Regions from separate parts of the Bacillus sp. 2175 genome, predicted to be linked through region 2. Evidence: riboswitches for the same ligand, from Rfam matches in the RefSeq annotation. Region 2 holds a riboswitch; the other holds the start of a gene.
The links. Region 2 has a riboswitch for S-adenosylmethionine ahead of ACXKY9_RS15880 (hypothetical protein). Riboswitches for the same ligand answer to the same signal wherever they lie in the genome.

Region 1 (11,082 bases), 1.7 Mb from region 2:
TACTACAGTTGTAACGTCTACTGCGTGAACAGTCGATTTATTTAATACGTCGTAAAGGGGACTTACGAGCACGAGTAGAAGTATATAACTTAACGGAAGAAAAGATGAAAGTTTAAATTTCTTCATGTTGATCTCCTATGTTTAGTAATGTAAGTAAATTCAATTGATTATAATATAGAAACGTGAATTGGGCTATCGATTTTACTTACATTTTCTTGAATTAACCTTACGTTTTTGTCACTTGACTAAAAAGAAGGAGAGGGTGCTAAATGAAGCGTTTATCGTATTTCTTATTTTTTATATTGATATGCCTAGTAGGTGCTGGGTGTGCAAAGGATAAAGCAGGAGAGAAATTAGAATATAACGGAAGAGCACTCGTAATTGGAGTTGTTGGAGAAAAGCCGAAAGATACGTTTAGGAATGTAAAGTTTGAAGAAATGAAGTTAGAGGAACTGGAAAAGAAATCTAAGGAAGTGGATGGTTTTCTAATAATGAAAGATCACTTTCAAGAAGCCTCAACAGAGCAGTATAAAAATGTATTTTCATCGCTAAAGAAACCAGTGTTTTTTATCGGTTTACAAGATAAATCATATTCAATTTTTATTACAAAAGGAATAGAGTATAACAGTGCACGAAAAGATGTAAATGCTATGTATACGCAAGGCTTTGCAAATATCGGAAGTGGTGAAGGGCAACAATGGGCAATTGGTTTATCTAATGGTGGAAATACAGAAGAAAGTATTCATAATATGTATATCGTCGTATTTCAAACCATCGCAGATTATTTGAATAGATGATGAGGGAGCCTGTAAACGAGGCTTCTTATTTTTTAATCAAACGTTTGTTTAAGCTGTATGTTCGGTAGGAAGAAACTGATGTAACTCAATGGTTAACAAAGAGAAATGGAGAATTAATCAAACGTTTGTTTAAGCTGTATGTTCGGTAGGAAGAAACTCCTGTAGTTCAAAGGTTAAGAAAGAAAAATGGAGAATTAATCAAACGCTTGTTTAAGATATATGTTTGGTGCAGAATCTAAAAAATTTATATATTTATTTTTTTCTTAACAAATGGCGGAAAAATAAGAAAAATTCGCAGGATTATTAAAAATTATCACGAAATAAGTAAAAGTTTAGCGAATAATGGTTTGAAATAACAAAACGTTTTCTATATGATAAAGGTAAAGGTTAGTAAAAAAGTAGGTGAATTTATGACAGTAACATTTTATTCATATCCAAAGTGTGGCACATGTCAAAAGGCAAAGAAATGGTTTGAGGCAAACGATGTAGCATATGAGATGATTCATATTGTTGAAAATCCACCATCAAAAGAAGATTTACGTAATTTACATGAAAAAAGTGAATTACCATTAAAAAAATTCTTTAATACAAGTGGAATGCGTTACCGTGAACTTGGTCTAAAAGATAAGTTGAAAGATGCAAGCGAAGACGAAATGTATGAGCTTTTAGCATCTGATGGCATGTTGATTAAACGTCCAATTGTAACAGATGGAACGAATGTAACACTTGGTTTTAACGAAGAGCAGTTTGAAAGTGTGTGGAAAAAGTACCAATAAGGTATTTTTACATAATTAATACATTCACTGGAGGTACAGTCATGAGCATTCCAAATAATTTACGTTACTCTGAAGAACACGAATGGGTAAAAACTGAAGGTAATGAAGTTGTTATCGGTATCACTCACTTTGCACAAGGTGAGCTAGGCGATATCGTATTCGTTGAACTTCCTGAAGTAGGTGCAACAATCGAAGCTGACGAGCCATTCGGAAGCGTAGAATCTGTTAAAACAGTTTCTGAGTTATACGCACCTGTAAGCGGTAAAGTTGTAGCAGTAAACGAAGAATTAAGTGACCAACCAGAACTTGTTAACGAATCTCCATACGAGGGTGCATGGATGGTTAAAGTTGAACTTTCTGATGCAAGCCAAGTTGAGAAGTTATTAACTGCAGAAAAATATGCAGAAATGACAAACCAAGACTAATTGTAGTCGACTAAAGGACAGCCTTTGTGCTGTCCTTTTTTATTTTGTGTGAAATAATGAAATTCAAGTTATATGTAAATAAATAAGCTATTATGAGAAAAACTGTTTTGTGGTAAGGTTTCATAAGTCTTCACAATCTAAACGAGCCGCTTGCGCTTTTCATTGTCCAGCTCCACCTCCTAGCCCTTCATGTCTAAGAACCTTCCGTACGAGAAGACAAAAAGCGTCTTCTGTACGAAAGAACCTTAGCCAACAGGGCTAAACAGTCGGTTCCGCTTTTCGTTGTCTAGCTCCAGCGGCTAGAACAGTCGGTCATTTCACTCCTTCACTTGAGGCAAAAGGCGCCTCTAGTTCAGGAGTTCCAATGCCCTCCTGTTCTAAACGAGCCGCTTCCGCTTTTCTTTTGCAAAAATAAACAGGAAACAACATGAAAATAACGAATATACTATATACTAAGTTCAAGGTTATATAGTATATGGTGATCGGGTGATGACATATGATTTATGTAGAAAAAGTCATTATTGTAGAAGGTACATCAGATAGAAGAAAGATTGAATCTATTATTCGTGAACCGGTGGAAATTGTTTGTACAAATGGTACAATTGGTTTGTCGAAAATGGATGAGCTCGTTGATCAGTTTTTTGATAAGGAAGTGTATGTGCTAGTGGATGCTGATGATGCTGGAGAAAAGTTAAGGAAACAATTTCGAAAAGAATTTCCGCAAGCCGAGCATATCTATATTGATCGCTCGTACCGAGAAGTGGCAACTGCGCCATCTACACACTTAGCAAATGTATTATGGGGAGCCGACATTGACGTTTATACAGAATATTTACGGTAAGGAATGATAGAAGTGATTGATTGGACAGGAGCCGAAGCTACAGCCCTAATAGAGAACGAAGAAAAAACAGTATTATATGTATATACTCCAATGTGTGGAACATGCCAATTAGCAAAAAAGATGTTAACAGTTGTTGAGATGACAATTGAAGGCCTCAAAATTGGGATGTTAGATTTAAATTATGCTCCGTATTTAGCGAAAGAGTATGGGATTGAAAGTGTACCTTGTTTACTTGTTTTTGAAAATGGGACACTGATGAAGAAGATATACGCATTTCATTCGGTTGAATATTTATATACGGAATTAAAGTAGGCGGCAAAATTTTTGCCGCCTCGACATATTTCTTGGGAAATATGTCGAGATGCAGGGTGGATACAGTATTTGTCGAGCGAAAATAACAGGATTGCTCTTTAGTGAGAGGGAATGGTATGTAATAGAAAGTGATATGAAGGATGTGATTTAGGGTGAGATTATATTCTTTGCTTCAATCATTTGTAAATTACGCTAATGGTCAATATCATTTAGAACCGCTTTTAAGACAAGAAGAAAAAACTGTTAATTTTCGCTTTGGAGATGAAAGTTGTTCGTTACAAATTTCAAGAGATTATATAGAGCTGGTACATGAGGAAAGAGGAACGGAACAAATCATTTGCTTAGATGAAAAGGATATAGAACAATTGGTGAATGGAAATGTACGATTGCAAATGTTAATGAACGATGGACGTGTACAATATTCAGGAACGTACCGAACGATGTTATTAGTGGAATCGATGTTTCATATATGTAAACCGATGTCAGTAGGTGCTTAAAATTCTGAAGTTTCATTTTTTGCGAAAATTTCTGTTGACATGGTGAGTGTATATTGATACAATTCAAGTCATAAAATATAGACAATTTCATAAATTTCAAATCAGACGAAAATTGAATCTGATTTCTCTTATCAAGAGAGGTGGAGGGACTGTGCCCTGTGAAGCCCGGCAACCGTCAACTTATGTTGAAATGGTGCCAATTCCTGCAAAGCGAATGCTTTGAGAGATGAGAGAGAGGGATAATGTTGTTATATACGCATATAAACCTTTCTGCTTCTCTAAAGCAGAAAGGTTTTTTTATTGTTTGAATGTGGAGGACATTCAAATAATAAAAGTAATGATAACATTGGACTACACGCATTAAAAATAAAAAATTGCGGAGTCGATCCAAACAAAAAAGGGGTGAACATCATGATTCTATTAGAGAACGTAAAGAAAATATATAAGGCGAAAAGCGGTGATGTCACTGCTGTAGATAACGCCAATTTAAAAATAGAAAAAGGCGAAATATTTGGTGTTATTGGATATAGCGGCGCTGGAAAAAGTTCGTTAATCAGATTGTTTAATCAGTTAGAGAAACCGACTTCTGGCCAAATTACAATTGCGAATCGTGTTATATCAGCAATTACAGGAAGTGAACTTCGTAAGGCAAGACAAGAAATCGGAATGATTTTTCAACACTTCAACTTACTTTGGTCACGAACTGTACGTGAAAATATTGAGTTTCCACTTGAAATTGCAGGTGTTGATAAAGCGAAGAGAAGAAAACGTGTTGATGAATTAATTCATCTTGTTGGATTAGAAGGAAGAGGAGACGCGTACCCATCTCAGCTGAGTGGAGGACAAAAGCAACGCGTCGGGATTGCAAGAGCATTAGCTAACAATCCACAAGTGCTTTTATGTGATGAAGCAACGTCAGCTCTTGATCCGGAAACGACAGATCAAATTTTAGATTTACTATTAGACATTAATAAGCGTCTTGGTTTAACAATTGTACTCATTACACATGAAATGCACGTGATTCGAAAGATTTGTAACCGAGTGGCGGTAATGGAGAGAGGAAAGATTGTAGAAACAGGTCCAGTACTTGATGTATTCCGTAATCCGAAGCAAGATATTACGAAACGATTTGTACAGCAGTTAACAGATTCTGAAGATACAAATGAAACAATTGAAAATTTAATTGAAAAATATCCAGATGGAAAAGTAATTCGTTTGCAGTTTATCGGTGAGGCTGTAGAAAGACCAGTGCTTCAACGATTAATGCAACGCAGTGATATAGAAGTTAGCATTTTGCAAGGAAATATTGCACAAACGAATAACGGTTCTTACGGTAGTTTAGTTGTTCATTTAAATGGTGAGGAAACAGCGATCCAGCAAGCAATAGAAGGAATTCATCAAGATCAAGTAGAGCTGGAGGTGATTGCACATGGATAAGTTACTCGCAAATGTTGATTGGAATCAAATGTTAGAAGCAACTGGTGAAACGTTATATATGACGGCAATCGCAGCCCTTGCGACATTTGTTTTAGGACTAATTTTAGGATTGTTACTCTTCATGACAGCAAAAGATAATTTATGGGAAAACAAATCAATTAATACGGTGATTGGAGCATTCGTAAATATATTCCGCTCTATACCGTTCATCATTTTAATTATTTTATTAATCCCATTTACAAAGATTCTTCTTGGAACAATTCTTGGAGCAAGTGCAGCTCTGCCGGCTTTAATTATTGGAGCCGCACCATTCTACGCGAGAATGGTCGAAATTGCACTTCGCGAAATTGATAAAGGTGTAATTGAAGCTTCAAAAGCAATGGGAGCAAAAACAAGCACAATTATTTTGAAAGTGTTAATTCCAGAATCATTACCAGCATTAGTATCTGGTATTACGGTTACGACAATTGCTTTAGTAGGCTATACAGCAATGGCGGGAGTTGTTGGTGCTGGTGGCCTTGGAACACTTGCTTACTTAGAAGGATTCCAGAGAGGGAATAACGATGTAACAATCGTTGCGACAATTTGTGTATTACTAGTTGTATTTTTAATCCAGTGGATTGGTGATAGTTTAACGACTCGAATAGATAAACGATAATAAAAACGGGAGGATATTTTAAATGAAAAAATTATTACTTACGGCACTTATTTCAACTTCAATTTTTGGGTTAGCTGCTTGTGGCGGGAAAGATAAAGATGAAAAGAAACTTGTTGTTGGTGCTTCTAACGTACCGCATGCTGAAATTTTAGAAAAAGCAAAACCGTTACTTGAGAAAAAAGGAATTGAATTAGAAGTGAAAAAATTCCAAGATTACGTGTTGCCAAATAAATCGTTAGCGGATAAGGAATTAGATGCAAACTATTTCCAGCACATTCCATATTTAGAAAAAGAAATTAAAGATAAAAAATATGATTTTGAAATAGCAGGGAAAATTCATATTGAACCAATTGGTGTATATTCTCAAAAATATAAGAGTTTAAAAGAACTTCCAGACGGGGCGACAATTATTATGAGTAATTCCGTTACTGACCATGGACGTGGTTTAGCAATTTTACAAAAAGAAGGCATTTTAAAAATTAAAGACGGAGTAGATCCAGTTAGTGCAACTCCAAAAGATATTGCAGATAATCCGAAACACTTAAAATTCAAAACGGATATTGAGCCTGGTTTGTTGCCACAAGTGTATAACAATAAAGAAGGCGACGCTGTTTTAATTAACTCGAACTATGCAATTGATGCGAAATTAAACCCAGAAAAAGATGCAATTGCAATTGAAGGCGATGATTCTCCATACGCAAACGTACTAGTGGTTCGTAAAGGTGATAAAGATAAAAAAGCGATTAAAGAGCTTGTAGAAGTATTACATTCTAAAGAAATTGAAGACTTTATTACTAAAGAATATAAAGGTGCAGTTGTTCCTGTAAAAGAATAATTGCTGAAAAAGGGCTGGTGTATGCCGGTCCTTTTTTACTACATAACTATAGGGAGAAGGGGACGTCATATGAAAAAGATTCTATTGTCAGTTGTTACAGCATTATCTGTATTTACATTAGCTGCTTGCGGAGGGAAGGAAGAGAATAAGCTTGTTGTGGGAGCTTCTAACGTGCCGCACGCTGTTATTTTAGAAAAGGCACAGCCGATATTAGAGAAAAAAGGCATTAAGTTAGAGATTAAAAAGTTTCAGGATTATGTACTGCCAAATAAAGCGTTAGCGGATAAAGAAATTGATGCGAACTACTTCCAGCATATTCCGTACTTAGATAAAGAAATTCAAGAAAAGGGATATAAAATTGTAAACGCAGGAAAAATCCATTTAGAGCCGATGGGTATTTATTCTAAGAAGTATAAAAGCTTAAAAGACTTACCAGATGGCGGGACAGTGATTATGAGTAATAACGTAGCGGAGCGTGGCCGTATGCTAGCACTGTTACAAAAAGGCGGCGTTATTAAATTAAAAGACGGAGTAGATGTTGTTAAGGCAACAGTAAAAGATGTAGTCGAAAATCCGAAAAACTTAAAGTTTAAAACAGATGTAGAGCCTGGATTGTCACCAAAGCTGTATGAAAATAATGAAGGTGATGCTTTATTTATTAATTCAAACTATGCAATTGATGCAAAATTAAATCCAACAAAGGATGCAATTGCGATTGAAGGAGCGGACTCTCCGTATGCAAACATCATTGCAGTTCGTAAAGGTGATGAGAAGAAAAAAGAAATTAAAGAGCTAGTAGAAGTGCTACATTCAAAAGAAATTCAAGATTTTATTAATAAAGAATATAAAGGTGCTGTACTTCCGGTAAGTGAATAAATATAAGGAAAGGGCTGGAAAATTACCAGTCCTTTTTTCTTTATATAAATAAGAAGAAAGGTGTATCATAGAAAGATGTGAAGGAAATACTTATATACATTTGTGAAAAAACGGTTACTTTTTTTCGTCGTTTGCGATATCATTTTATTTGATATAAAATTAGAATGAGAATAAAATGAGAATATGAACGTTTTAGGAATTTTTAAAATGTATATATAGGATTAATGGAGGTATTGAGATGGCTGGTTCTACATTAACGGTTAAAGACTTACACGTATCAATTGATGGCAAAGAAATTTTAAAGGGTGTAAACCTTGAAGTAAAAGGTGGAGAAATCCACGCAATTATGGGACCTAACGGAACAGGTAAATCAACTTTATCTTCTGCAATTATGGGTCACCCAAAGTATGAAGTAACAGAAGGTAGCATCATCATCGACGGTGAAGATGTATTAGAAATGGAAGTAGACGAGCGCGCACAAGCAGGTCTATTCCTAGCAATGCAATATCCAAGTGAAATTAGCGGAGTAACAAACGCTGACTTCTTACGTTCTGCAATTAACGCACGTCGTGAAGAAGGCGATGAAATTTCTCTTATGAAATTTATCCGTACATTAGATAAAAACATGGAATTCCTAGAAATGGATCCAGAAATGGCACAACGTTACTTAAACGAAGGTTTCTCTGGTGGAGAGAAAAAACGTAATGAAATCCTTCAATTAATGATGATTGAGCCAAAAATCGCAATCTTAGATGAAATCGACTCAGGTCTTGATATCGATGCATTAAAAGTTGTATCTAAAGGTATTAACGAAATGCGCGGCGAAGAGTTCGGTTGCCTAATGATTACGCATTATCAACGTTTATTAAACTACATCACTCCAGACTTCGTTCACGTTATGATGAACGGTCGTATCGTTAAATCTGGTGGCCCTGAGCTTGCACAACGTCTAGAAGCTGAAGGTTACGACTGGATTAAAAAAGAATTAGGTATTGAAGACGAAACAACAGAGCAAGAAGCGTAAGAGAGGAGCATAAACATGACAATCGGTACATTACCTTTCGATCAAGAAACAATCCGTCAACGCGCAAGCGAAGTAAACGAAGCTGCTTGGTTGACTGAGTTCCGCTTACAAGCTCTTGCACAAGCAACTGAACTTCCAATGCCAACGCCTGATAAAACGAAAATTGACAAATGGGACTTTATCGGAAAAGGCGACGCTGCTAAGCAAGAGCCTGTAAGTTCTTTAACTGAACTTCCAGAAGCAGTGAAAAACTTAATCGATGAAAATAACAGCGTATTAGTACAACGCACTGGTACAACTGCATTCGTTTCTTTAGCAGACGAAGCAAAAGAAAAAGGTGTTATTTTTACAGACATCGTAACAGCAGCAACTGAGCATGCTGAACTAGTACAAAAGTACTTAATGAAAGACGGCGTGAAAGTAGACGAGCATCGTCTAACTGCACTTCATGCTGCATTAATCAACGGTGGTGCATTCGTATATGTTCCGAAAAACGTTGTTCTTGAAACTCCACTTCAAGCTGTATTCTTAGTAGACGGCGAAGAAGCTAACGTATATAACCACGTACTATTCGTAGCTGATGCGAACAGTACTGCAACTTATGTAGAAAACTATGTTGCAAATGAAAATGCTAAAGGTATTGCAAATATCGTAGCAGAAGTAATCGTGGAACAAGGCGCACAAGTGAAATTCGGTGCAGTTGATCTATTAGCAAAAGACGTAACAACTTACGTTAACCGCCGCGGCGTTGTAGGACGCGACGGCCGTATTGATTGGGCTCTAGGCCTTATGAATGACGGAAACACAATTTCAGAGAACGTTACGAACTTAATGGGCGACGGTTCATATGCTGATACGAAAACAGTAACAATTGGCCGTGGCAACCAAACACAAAACTTTACAACTAAAGTTGTTCACTTCGGTAAACATTCTGAAGGTTGGATTTTAAAACACGGTGTACAAAAAGATAGTGCAACATCTATCTTTAACGGAATTGGTAAGATTGAACACGGTGCATCTAAATCAAATGCACAACAATCTTCTCGCGTTCTTATGTTAGATGAAAAAGCTCGCGGTGATGCAAACCCAATTCTTTTAATCGACGAAGATGATGTAATGGCAGGTCACGCAGCTTCAGTAGGTCGCGTAGATCCAGTCCAACTATACTACTTGATGAGCCGTGGTATTCCAAAACGCGAAGCAGAACGTTTAGTCATCCATGGATTCTTAGCACCTGTAGTTAATGAGCTTCCAATTGAAGGAGTAAAGGCACAGCTTGTTGAGGTAATTGAAAGGAAAGTTCGCTAATGAATATTCATGAAATACGCAAACAGTTTCCAATTCTTGATCAAAAAGTGAACGGCAAACAACTTGTTTATTTCGATAGTGCAGCAACTTCTCAAAAACCAATTCAAGTCATTGAAACGTTAGAACGTTACTATAAAGAATATAATTCTAACGTGCATCGCGGTGTTCATACGCTCGGTACGAAAGCTACCGACGCGTATGAAGGTGCACGTGAGAAAGTTCGCAAGTTTATCAATGCGAAATCAATGGAAGAGATTATTTTCACGCGCGGAACGACAACTGCATTAAATACAGTAGCGGCTAGCTATGGTCTTGAAAATGTAAAAGAGGGCGATGAAATCGTTATTTCTTACATGGAGCACCATAGTAATATCATTCCGTGGCAACAAGTTGCGAAGAAAACTGGTGCAACTTTAAAATATCTTCCGCTTCAACCAGATGGGACAATTTCAATAGAAGATGCTCGTCAAACAATTACACCGAATACAAAAATCGTTTCTATCATGTATGTTTCTAACGTACTTGGAACGATTAACCCTGTAAAAGAAATCGGAGCAATTGCACACGAAAATGGCGCAATTATGGTCGTTGACGGTGCACAAAGTACACCTCACATGAAAGTAGATGTACAAGATTTAAACTGTGATTTCTACGCATTATCTGCTCATAAGATGTGTGGCCCTACAGGTATCGGCGTATTATATGGTAAAAAAGAATTGCTAAACAATATGGAGCCAATTGAATTTGGTGGTGAAATGATTGATTTCGTAGATTTACAAGAATCTACTTGGAAAGAGCTTCCGTGGAAGTTTGAAGCAGGTACACCGATTATCGGTAATGCAATCGGACTTGGTGCGGCAATTGATTTCCTAGAAGAAATCGGTCTTGATAATATTGAAAAGCATGAGCATGAATTAGCGCAATACGCTTTAGAAAGACTATCAGAAGTAGATGGCGTTACAATTTATGGTCCAAAGCATCGCGCTGGTCTTGTTACATTTAATATTGAAGACGTACATCCTCACGATGTAGCGACTGTATTAGATGTAGAAGGCATTGCAGTTCGCGCAGGACATCACTGTGCACAACCGCTTATGAAGTGGCTAAAAGCTTCTTCAACAGCACGTGCGAGCTTCTATTTATATAATACAAAAGAAGAAATTGATACATTTGTTGACTCGCTAATCAAGACAAAGGAGTATTTCACAAATGTCATTTAATAATTTAGATACGTTATATCGTCAAGTTATTATGGATCATTATAAAAATCCTCGTAACCATGGCGTATTAGAAGAT
Region 2 (11,082 bases):
TATCAATAAATTATCACCCTATAAATATCTGAATTTTCTTTATATTAGAGGTTATCTCCTAAACAACCTCGAATAATTGTACTACATATACATAAGGAGGGTGATCTATTTTGTTTCGTTCCTTTACAAATGGTTGCGTCGCCTTAGTGCAACGCTTCTTGCCAGAACCGTTTATTTTATCATGTTTACTAACTGTTTTTGTTATCTTCTTTGGTATGTTTGCGACTCACCAAACCCCTGTAGAAATGATTAATCACTGGGGTAATGGAATTTGGGGACTCCTCGCCTTTTCTATGCAAATGGCACTTGTACTCGTGACTGGATCTGCTTTAGCAAATGCTCCTCTTATTAAAAAGGGATTAACGAAAGCTGCCAGACTACCAAAAACGAATGGACAAGGCATTATTGCCATTTCAATTGTAAGTTTACTTGGTGCATACATAAACTGGGGCTTTGGAATTGTTGTATCTGTTTTATACGCAAAAGAAGTGGCAAGGCAGCTGGACGGATTAGATTATAGACTAGCAATCGCCTCTTCTTACTCTGGGTTTCTCATTTGGCATGCCGGTCTTTCTGCCTCTATCCCTCTTACGTTAGCAACAGGCGGTGAAACGTTAATTAAAACGACTGCTGGAAGTATTAAAGAGGCGATTCCAATAACAGAAACGTTATTCTCACCATACGCTCTCGTTCCAGTTATTATTTTTCTCGTTACGATGCCTCTCATTAATAAAGCGATGCATCCAGATGAAAAACATACGATTACAGTAGATCCTAGCGTGTTCCATGAAGAAGCTGCTGCTCAAGAAGTAGAAAAAAATACGTTCGCTGAAAAGATGGAAAATAGCATTATTATTACACTTTGCGTTGGATTGTTAGGTCTCATTTATATTTTCAATTACTTTTATACGAAAGGTTTTAACCTTACTCTCGATATCGTGATTTTTATGTTATTAATTGCAGGTCTTATTTTCCACCGTACTCCGATTCAGTATATTCGCGCTTTTTCAGACTCTACGAAAAGTGCTTCTGGCATTTTACTTCAATTTCCGTTTTACGCAGGAATTATGGGCATGATGATTGGAGCAAATAGTGAAGGACTTTCACTTGGAGGAGCTATTTCTAATTTCTTTATTAGCATTTCAAATGAAACGACTTTTCCGCTCTTTACATTTTTAAGTGCTGGCATTGTTAACATTTTCGTTCCATCTGGCGGCGGTCAATGGGCTGTGCAAGCACCAATTATGATTCCAGCTGGCGCTGAACTTGGTGTACCTGCTGCAAAAACAGCAATGGCAATTGCATGGGGCGATGCTTGGACGAATTTAATTCAACCTTTCTGGGCATTACCAGCATTAGCGATAGCTGGTTTAGGTGCTCGTGACATTATGGGATTTTGTGTTGTGAACTTACTATATGCGGGTTTTATCATTAGTCTATGCTTCTTATTTATTTAAACGAAAAGCTAGTTTTATACTAGCTTTTTTACATAATAAATCACTTATTTCCCATGCAATTTATAATCTTCTCCCACTCTATCTCCGTAAGATGTAATGACTCAAATGCAAAAAAATCTTCGCAAATTTTTCCGATTAAGTGTGGATGTTCACTCAAAAAATTCCACTGTAACGCTTTAGGAAGAAAATATGTTTCATATTCTTTACTTCCCCGTACTATCTCATCTACTTCTCTTTCACAAATTCCTCTTATTAAATAATCATTTCTTAACTCTATTTGAATTTGCTGAAATGTTTCGCTACATTTTTTCAATTGAAGTAAACGCGTAACATACTTCCGAAAAAGTTCGCCATCATACTGAACACAGTTTATAATACAGTCAACTTCATTCATAATGTACGAGCCTTTTCTTCTATTTGTAATAACCATTTTTCACGCTTTGATACTTTACTCTTTTTCACAGATTGAAACACTGACCGTTTTATATTGCGAATGCCACAAAAACGTAAAACACCTCTCTTCATCATAATCCAATCTGCTGATCGATATAACAATGCGACGTACCATAGGGGCGAGTCTAACTTATTAATAACCCATGCTTTTTTCCCTTGCAATAATCCTTTCGGCAGAGCCCCTTCATATTTATAAGCAAATCCAGCTACGAAAATACGATCGATAAATCCTTTTAAAATTGCTGGCATCCCCCACCACCATATTGGATAGATGAATAAAAGTGTATCTACTTCTTCTACTAACGTTCTGTACCGAGCTGTTTCTTCTTCATTTACTAAATCACGTCTTTTCTTCTCTTCATTAAATACGAGGACTAGATCAAATTGTTCTTTGTATAAATCAAGCAGCGTAACTGAATGATTTGTTTCCGGTAGTCCTTTTTGCACATGATTTAAAATCGCCGCGTTAAAACTTGAAGGATTAGGATGAGCGTATACAATTAGTACGTTCACTACATAACAACTCCCTCTATACGTTAAAGTTTCCCCTTCTTTAACATCTTCTCTACAATCTGTACGTTTTTCGAACTTTGCAATAATCGATTCAATAATATAAGTAATTCTTCTTTTTCTAAATCTCTCAGTTTCTCTTTAACTGCACTCTCACCAGCACCTTGAATATCATAAACAACTGCCGCCATATGCTTACAAAGATTCTCATATGGACATTTGCAGCTACTTTCTGAAAAATCTTCGAGATCGATAACTACTTCATAATTTCCTGCATTTCCAGTAACGAAAGCAAACACTTTTTTATCATGTATTTCAACATCTTCTACATGTCCATCTTCATAATATTCATATCCCTTATCTACAATGTACTTTGGGATCCATTTCGTTATATCTTTTAATAAGTAAGCGTACATAATTGTACCCCTTCCTTTAATTCCCTTTTGACTTCAAAAATCCTGTATGTTATTCTAATAACTGTCAAATAGCAAGTCTATATGACAAAACGACTGACACCTATTCGGCGAAGGTGTCTCTTTTCATTTGCAGCCGATATGAATTGCCTCTTTCAGGCACATTCAATTTTTGACACTACACACTCAACACCATTCCCTGTATCAGGCTGCTTTAGCAGTCTTTTACTCTACATACTCCGTTATTTTAAGAAAAAAAGAGAGCTTAGCTCCCTTTTCTCGCCTTATACAATACCCCTTTTTCAGCATAGAGATATTCATCAGCTAATGTAATTTTCCCATCCAGTTTTAGTTCGTCTAATAATCTTGATAAATAAAATTGATGCAACATCTTTTTCGTGAATTTTCCTTCATGATGCGAAACGATATGTTCTTGAATATCTAACAATGATATCGGCTTATCTTGCTCTATCATATATTCATAAACTGTACTACGCAGTTTTACGTATTTTTCGAGTGTCACAGTAATGCGCAACCCCTTTCTTCTTAATATAAATTTTCGTAATCGGTTTTTTTGCAATAAAAAAACCTCTCCGATAAGAAGAAGTTACGTATATATCTTCGTCTTATCTCCCAGAACAAATATGTTCTGCTGGAATTAGCACCTGCATCGCGGTTGCTGGGTTTCATCGGGCCAGTCCCTCCACCTCTCTGGATAAGAAAATATTCACTTAATTCTTACTATACGTAATTCCACTTTAATTGTCAAATAAATATAACAAATTATATTTTCTTCCTTACTGTTCATACTACCCATATACGAACACGCAAGGAGGATTATGAAATGCATCAAAATGCTCGCGGATATGTACAAGATTCTTTTCAATCATTACAAGAAGCTAAAAATTGTTTAGAAGAAGCGCTCGAAACAGTTGAAAAAGATTTTAATCGCGCTCGTATTGAACAATCACTTTATGCTGTTGAACAAGCTATTCAACGTTGCGAGTACACCGTTCACATTTTAGAAAAAGATTAAAAACTTCCCATCAATTGATGGGAAGTTTTTTCAAATGGCATACTTCATAATTATTGCCGTTATAATTAAAAAATATACAGAATTAGCAATTTCTAAAATTCCTACTTTTATAATAGAAATTTTTTTGCCATACAACACAATTGCTCGAATGGCACTTGGTATAAAAATAAGAGAACACCAGGGATTAATCACAAATATGATTATCGTTAATACGATATGATATCCCCAAGATATAAGACGATACTTCGGGTTATTTTTTTCACGAATCATCGTTTTCACATAGAACGTACTACCTAAAAAGTATAAAAATGAAATAAGTGCAATGAATATAGCTGTATGACCGATTTGCTTCATTGAAAAGTAATAACTAATTAATCCACCGATACAAAACACAATAATCGCACAAATATCATTTAATAGTGCTCTTTCATTTTTTTGACGAGCGTAATACATATTCACTATAAATAATGGAATCATTACTATTACGAATAAAAGAATTCGCCACTCATATAATAAAGAAATCATCCCAAATAGGAACGCAATACTGAAATAAACAATGGCAGCTTGTAAAAACTCTTTTTTTCGTCTTTGCTTTATGTACGTAAGAAATGGATACGTGGCTAAATAGATAAAAAACCACGCTAAAAACAATGGAATATGATAAATAGTAGGTTTCCCAAGTATGACACTTAATAAAAAAGGAATAACAAGCATAGCCCATGCACCATGTTGCTTCGGAATAACTAACTTCATTAACTATACACCTCCCTTTTGAAAAAAGTTCTCACCTACCATTATACAAATAATTTTATATAATAACGGATGTATATTAAATCGATTTTTTGACAAAAAAATGCTCCTTACAGTATGTAAGAAGCATGAAAGAGGCAAACGAATATGTAAGTCGCGACCCTACCTTATATGAGTATGCTTTTCTATGTCACGTTATGCTCATCTAATATACCGTATTTCTTTTTAAATCTTGTAAGAATCGTAATCCATGAAGTACTAAATAGTAATAAGAAAATAACATTCGAAATCGCATGGCTCAAATCAAAGTAAAAACTTGCGATATAATACGAAATGACAGTTTCCCATGTTGCTTCTCGTATAAAACCGAGAAGACCCCAGAAATTCATAATCCAGCCAAATAAAAAGCCAACAATTACTCCGTAAAGAAGTCTTCCCCATAGCTTTTTCATAAAAAATGTATTACGAAGTAAACCTGCTATAAAACCAATCATGCCCCATGAAAACATTTGCCACGGTGTCCATGGACCTTGTCCTAAAAAAATATTAGATACGATTGCTGCTGTAGCACCAATCATAAAACCAGTTTCACTACCAAATACAATTGCAGAAACGATAATGACAAAAGAAGTTGGTTGTACACTTGGTAAAATAGAAAATGGCACCCGGCTTACTGCTGCAATTGCCGCTAATACAGCAACGAGAACAATTTCACGTGAAACAAACGCCTTTCTTTCAAAACGGATATAGAAAGGTAACATAATAACCGCTAATATAAACAAACTACTTAACATGTAATAACCGTCCATGACAAGTGTCGTAAGGAGTAATGTGCCGATTATTACTGCAAAGATACATATTATGAATGCAACATATCTTTTGGACAAGCTTCGTACACATCCTCCCACGTTAATGCATATGGCAATTCTTTTCGAATGAATCGGTTAATAGATGTTGTATAAAAGAAGTTGCCGCTAAAAAATTCTTTCGGTGCATCATTCATAATGACTGTTCCATCAAATAACATCATACATTGATCAACGTATTTCGCTGCAAACTCAATATCATGCGTTGCCATTACAATTGTTGTACCTTCTTTTTGTAGCTTCCTAAATAGCTCTCCTACTCTTTCTTTCTTCCATGGATCTAATCCCTTTGTCGGTTCATCAAGTAATAATAAAGTCGGCTTTGATAATAACGTTGTACATAATGCAAGAAGTTGTTGCTCTCCCCCGCTACAATCGTGCGGATGGCGTTCTTTAAGCGAGTACAACCAAAACTGTTTTAGCGTATCTTCTGCTATTTCTTTTCCTTGTTCTCCATATAATTCACGCGCACGTTCATAAACCTCGTCCCATACTGTATCAAATGTAAAATGGTAATACGGATGCTGCGATACATACCCAATACTTTTAAAACGTTCTTTCGAATCAATTTTATGTATTACTTTTCCGTTCCACTTTACTTTCCCTCTTCTCGCTTTTTGTAATCCTGCTAAAATCGTTAACAGTGTAGACTTACCTGTACCATTCTTCCCAACGAGTGCTACCCATTTTCCTTTTTCAATCGAAACTGATAAATCACGTAAAATAAGCGGACTATTTTTTTCATATTGGAACGAAATATGCTCTGCGCTTAAAATTACCTCTTGCTTTTCACTTTGTGCTATTGGCTCATTTACATATGATATCGCTGCAAAATCATTCATTTTCATTTGCGCCTCTCGCACTGTAAACGGAATATCTCTCACATTCCACTCTAAAAATAGCCTTGGAATTTGCGGAATAAATGGACGGAATGTTTCTACTCCCCACATATCCGTAATAACAATTTTAGGACTACCATCATACATAATACGGCCATTATCCATACAAACAACGCGTGTTGCAAGCGGGATAACTTCATCTAAACGATGTTCACTTAAAATAATCGTAATTCCAAGTTCTTCATTAATCCGTTTTAATAATCCTAAAAACTCTTTTGCAGCGATTGGATCTAACTGCGCTGTCGGTTCATCTAATAATAGCAATTTCGGCTGCATAACTAATACCGCAGCTAAATTAACAAGTTGCTTTTGCCCACCAGATAACGTGTGAACAGATTGATGCAATAAATCTTGAAATCCTAAAAAGCTAATAAGCTCTGCTATTCTTTTTTGAATAATATGTGATGATAATCCGATATTTTCTAAAGAAAATGCTAATTCTTGAATTACTGTATCCATAACGATCTGATTTTCTGGGTTTTGAAATACCATCCCAATTTCTTGGGCAGATAACAAATCAGCTACTTCCTCTATTAAAACACCCTCATAAAATATCTCTCCAGAACGCGTACCAATTGGAAGTAACTCCTTTTTAAAATGTTTTAATAAAGTCGTCTTCCCAGATCCCGATCCTCCAGCAAGTGCAATAAACTCACCTTTTTGAACAGAAAGAGAAATATGCTGTAACGCTTTTTCATTTTCATCAGCATATACAAATGATAAATTGTTTATTTCTGCATGCGCCACCATATCCATTCTCTCCCTTCCATTATGATTGGTAAACTAATAAACATCGTAAATACGACAAACATCATCCCATCGTATTGCTGAAATAGAATCGATTCGACTTTCGGATAAATAATCAATTTCCCCCCGCCATAATTACTACATATAATAGCAGCTATAAATAAAATGATTAAATAACTGAGCGTATACCAATCGCGCCTTTCCATTCTATAGCGAATATACGTCGTACGCTTCGTTACACCAAATCCACGAGCTTGCATAGAATCTGCCGTTTGCAGTGCATCTTCTAATGAACAAATTAATAATACTTGCAGCAATTGCATACCATTTTTGACGCGTTCAATTATCGAACCTGAATCTACCTGCACACCTTTCGTCTTTTGAACGAGTGTGATTTTCTTTAATCGCCTTATAAACAAAGGAACAAATCTCACTGTAATCATCGTTAACAATGCAACTTTCGGTGAAATTCTTGAAAACAAATATAAAAATTTATGACTGGAAATAATATCATTGTATGACGCAAACGTAAACATAACTGCAACTAGTAATAACCCCATTACTATGCCAAACATAATCGCCTCAAGCTTAATACGGCTATCACCTAACCAAAATAACGTAGTTCGACCTCTATGCGTTAATAACGAATTAAATAAAATTACCATAAAGAAGAAAACAATTGTGCTCGGTAGCATCTTTCTTATCTTTTCGCTATTTCCTTGCATCACATTTAACATAATAATTAATACTATTGCTCCAATTAAAAAAAGAGGATGAAGACACATCATACATAGTATCATCACCCCGATATAATAGAAAAAATTCACAAAAGGATGTAAAGAAGAAAAACTTATTTTCATAGCCCTTTACCGAATGCCTTTCTTATTGTAATACGTATACCCACTCAATTGTATCTCCTGGTTTTACCGTAGCTACACCAGCACTATGGTTTGGAAAAGCACCGTTCACACGATATTTCCATCCACTAGTATCCGCAATATCTTTTTCATATAAATCATTAATACCTTTTACATAAATACTATCTCTAGATCCGCTTGCATCAACATCTAATCCTGTACGTTGCAATACTTTATACACAGTATCGCCATCTTGTACATCCATCTTTTTCGCACCCATTATATATCCGTTATTTCCTTTTACTGAGATTGTTACTTGTTTTGCTTGCGGTTTCGGTACTGGTACTGGATCTGGTTTTGGTGGTTCAGGTTTTGGTACTGCCGGAGTCGGTATCGTTTTCTCCGCTTTATTCGGATCTTCTTTTTGCTCCTGCTTCGGTGTTTCTTTCGGCTGATTCACAACCTTTGCTTCTTCTTTTACTTCTGGTGCTTTCGGTTGTTGTTTCTCTTCTTGTACTTGTTGCTGCTCTGGTTGCTTATTTACAGCAGGTTGCTCTTTCGGTTGTTCCTGTTGTTTCTCTTCTTTCTTTACCTCTGGTTGTGCCTGCGGCTTTTCCTCTTTCGGCTTCTCTTCTACTTTTTGTTCTTGTTTCTCTTTCTGTTCTTCTTGCTGCTTTTGCTCTGATTCAGCTTGCTTTTCTTTTGTTTTTTCTTCCGGCTTCGCTTCATCTTTTTGTTCTTTTTGTTTCGCTACCTCTTCTTGCTTCGGTTCTACCTTCTTCTCAGGCTTTACAGCTGCCTCTTCACATCCGGCAAGTAGCCCGAGCGAAAGCAGTAAAGAAATAAACCATTTCACCTTACTCATCCTATCTCTCACCTTTCATACGAAAATTAGGAGCAAATAATTGCTCCTAATTTTTTGTTAAGCTGCTTTACGTCTCCATAATACATATGCAGAAGCAATACATAATACACCCATACCTACTTCTGTTGCTGGACTATGAGAAGATGCTCCTGTTTTTGGTAGACTGTTACCGTTTCCGATTTTTTTATTCTTAACCGGTTCGTTATCTACAACTACTTTTAGATTTTCATCTTTTGTTTCTTGTTGTACTTGTTTTTGTTCTTTCGGTTCTTCAGTAACTTCTTTTTCTACTACATTATTTTCTGGTTCAACGACCTTTTCTGGCTCTTCAATCGGTTTTGGCTTAATTACATCACCAGCGTCTACATTAGACCAATCATAAATAGATTTTCCCATTTCCTTAAATTGAAGTAATGCTAAAAGAGCCTGTTCTGTAGCCATTCCGTTACCATTTTGATCACTTGGTAACCATTTAAATTCACCATTTGAAAGTTGATATGATAATAGGTTTTGCATTGCCTTATGAAGACGATTTTGATCTACATCTTTAACAAGCGATAATCCAATAATTGCTTGCGCAGTACTATTTGAATTTTCTTGTCCATCAGCTGAAAAACCGCCATTTTGCAGTTGTTCGTTATATAAATACGCAACAGCTTTTTGTATAGCTGGTTTCACATCTGATCGCTCTTGATAAGGAGCTAATGCTGATAAAACCATACCTGTTACATCAACGCTACTAGCACTATCTTTACTACCTGAACTATTATAAGTCCATCCACCGTCTGTATGCTGATTATTTAACAGTGCTTCCACTAGAGCAACTCTGTTCCATTTTGATTCAACTGGAATCTCATACTTCTTCGTATCAAATGCAAGTAAAGCAAATGCATAACCTGTAACAGAATTCACTTTATCTGACTCATACAATTTTTGAACTAAATTATGTCCACCTACATTTTTAGGGTCTGCACTCATTGCATTCATCATAATAATTGTTCTAGCTAAATCTGTCGCTGAAAAACGGTTAATACGCTTTTCTACTTTTTCAGTTACTGACTTAACATAATTTAATTTTGCCTCAATTGGCACATTCTTTCCAGAACGAGAAAGCGCTACAGCTACCCAGTCACTTTCAATTCCATCTTGTAACATCTTATCTGATGTTTTAGAAATGGCTTCGTTTAATTGTGCACTTGGAACTTGAATGTTCTCTTGCTGTGGTTGTTCTGGTTTTTTACCATCTTGGTCACCTTGATTTTTCCCATCTAGCGTTTTATCGTCTTGGTCACCTTGGTTTTTCCCATCTAGCGTTTTATCGTCTTGGTCACCTTGGTTTTTCCCATCTAGCGTTTTATCGTCTTGGTCACCTTGGTTTTTCCCATCTAGCGTTTTACCATCTTGATCACCTTGGTTTTTCTCATCTGGCGTTTTACCGTCTTGGTCACCTTGGTTTTTCTCATCTGGCGTTTTACCGTCTTGACCTTTTGATTTTGGTTCTTCTGTTTTGCCACCGTTAGGTTCTTCTGTTTTACACGTCCCGAACTTATCTAACGTTTCTTTCAATGTTTCCTGGCTTATATTGCTCCAGTCTGAAACAAAGCGAAAGACAACAACATCTCCAGATTTTAATTTATAACTATCTGCTCCGACTTCTGCAGACTTATCATTTACATCATACAGCCAAGCACTTGTAGCCCCGGCCATTAAACCATCGATGCCTTTTACATATGTTCCAAACGACATCGTTTCAGATTCTACCTTGTCCCCCATGACCTTTTGCAGCAAACTTAAAGCTGTTTCCCCATCTTTAATTTGCTCTTCTTTCGGACATAACATAATGCCTTTTTGTGATTCCCCAATAATTGCAAGTTTTGCTGTATTTTCTTCAGCAAACGTAATATGTACTGTATTCGCAAAAGAAACAAATACAAGTGTCACTGCCATTAACGACGTAAGCAGCCACTTTTTCAACATTGCCATCCCAAAATTTCCTCCCTTACTACCATTTACACAAAAAAAGGCCCTTCAAGGGCGTGCGATTGACACTCTCTTTTTGTAAGTGTCGAACAAAAATGTACAACACCTCCTACCCGCATTATTCGCGGCTATATTTGTATAGGAAAAATAATTTTGTTTATGAACGTATCATTGTGATAACATTCACTTTTCTTGGCACAACTTACTTCCATTTAAGTTATCGTAAAACGATAAACCTATACATTCTGT

Region 1: it holds a riboswitch for S-adenosylmethionine, as region 2 does, so the genes downstream of both, ACXKY9_RS24770 (methionine ABC transporter ATP-binding protein) here and ACXKY9_RS15880 (hypothetical protein) in region 2, are expected to answer to the same signal.

The regions. Positions count from the first base shown of each region.
Region 1 is NZ_CM173819.1:4,732,238-4,743,319, reverse strand. Features, by position in the region: gene ACXKY9_RS24805 (phosphatase PAP2 family protein) at 1-126, opposite strand, end outside; gene ACXKY9_RS24800 (hypothetical protein) at 270-797, shown strand; gene ACXKY9_RS24795 (arsenate reductase family protein) at 1,208-1,573, shown strand; gene gcvH (glycine cleavage system protein GcvH) at 1,615-1,998, shown strand; gene ACXKY9_RS24785 (toprim domain-containing protein) at 2,495-2,839, shown strand; gene ACXKY9_RS24780 (thioredoxin family protein) at 2,843-3,151, shown strand; gene ACXKY9_RS24775 (hypothetical protein) at 3,304-3,648, shown strand; SAM riboswitch class I at 3,774-3,881, shown strand; gene ACXKY9_RS24770 (methionine ABC transporter ATP-binding protein) at 4,060-5,085, shown strand; gene ACXKY9_RS24765 (methionine ABC transporter permease) at 5,078-5,743, shown strand; gene metQ (methionine ABC transporter substrate-binding lipoprotein MetQ) at 5,766-6,578, shown strand; gene metQ (methionine ABC transporter substrate-binding lipoprotein MetQ) at 6,648-7,454, shown strand; gene sufC (Fe-S cluster assembly ATPase SufC) at 7,693-8,478, shown strand; gene sufD (Fe-S cluster assembly protein SufD) at 8,494-9,786, shown strand; gene sufS (cysteine desulfurase SufS) at 9,786-11,006, shown strand; gene sufU (Fe-S cluster assembly sulfur transfer protein SufU) at 10,996-11,082, shown strand, end outside.
Region 2 is NZ_CM173819.1:3,045,103-3,056,184, forward strand. Features, by position in the region: gene ACXKY9_RS15860 (short-chain fatty acid transporter) at 111-1,457, shown strand; gene ACXKY9_RS15865 (hypothetical protein) at 1,498-1,851, opposite strand; gene ACXKY9_RS15870 (NAD(P)H-dependent oxidoreductase) at 1,848-2,423, opposite strand; gene ACXKY9_RS15875 (SWIM zinc finger family protein) at 2,447-2,836, opposite strand; gene ACXKY9_RS15880 (hypothetical protein) at 3,099-3,356, opposite strand; SAM riboswitch class I at 3,457-3,555, opposite strand; gene ACXKY9_RS15885 (hypothetical protein) at 3,678-3,869, shown strand; gene ACXKY9_RS15890 (YwiC-like family protein) at 3,900-4,622, opposite strand; gene ACXKY9_RS15895 (ECF transporter S component) at 4,805-5,506, opposite strand; gene ACXKY9_RS15900 (ABC transporter ATP-binding protein) at 5,479-7,140, opposite strand; gene ACXKY9_RS15905 (energy-coupling factor transporter transmembrane component T) at 7,113-7,991, opposite strand; gene ACXKY9_RS15910 (DUF4430 domain-containing protein) at 8,014-8,853, opposite strand; gene ACXKY9_RS15915 (DUF4430 domain-containing protein) at 8,911-10,836, opposite strand.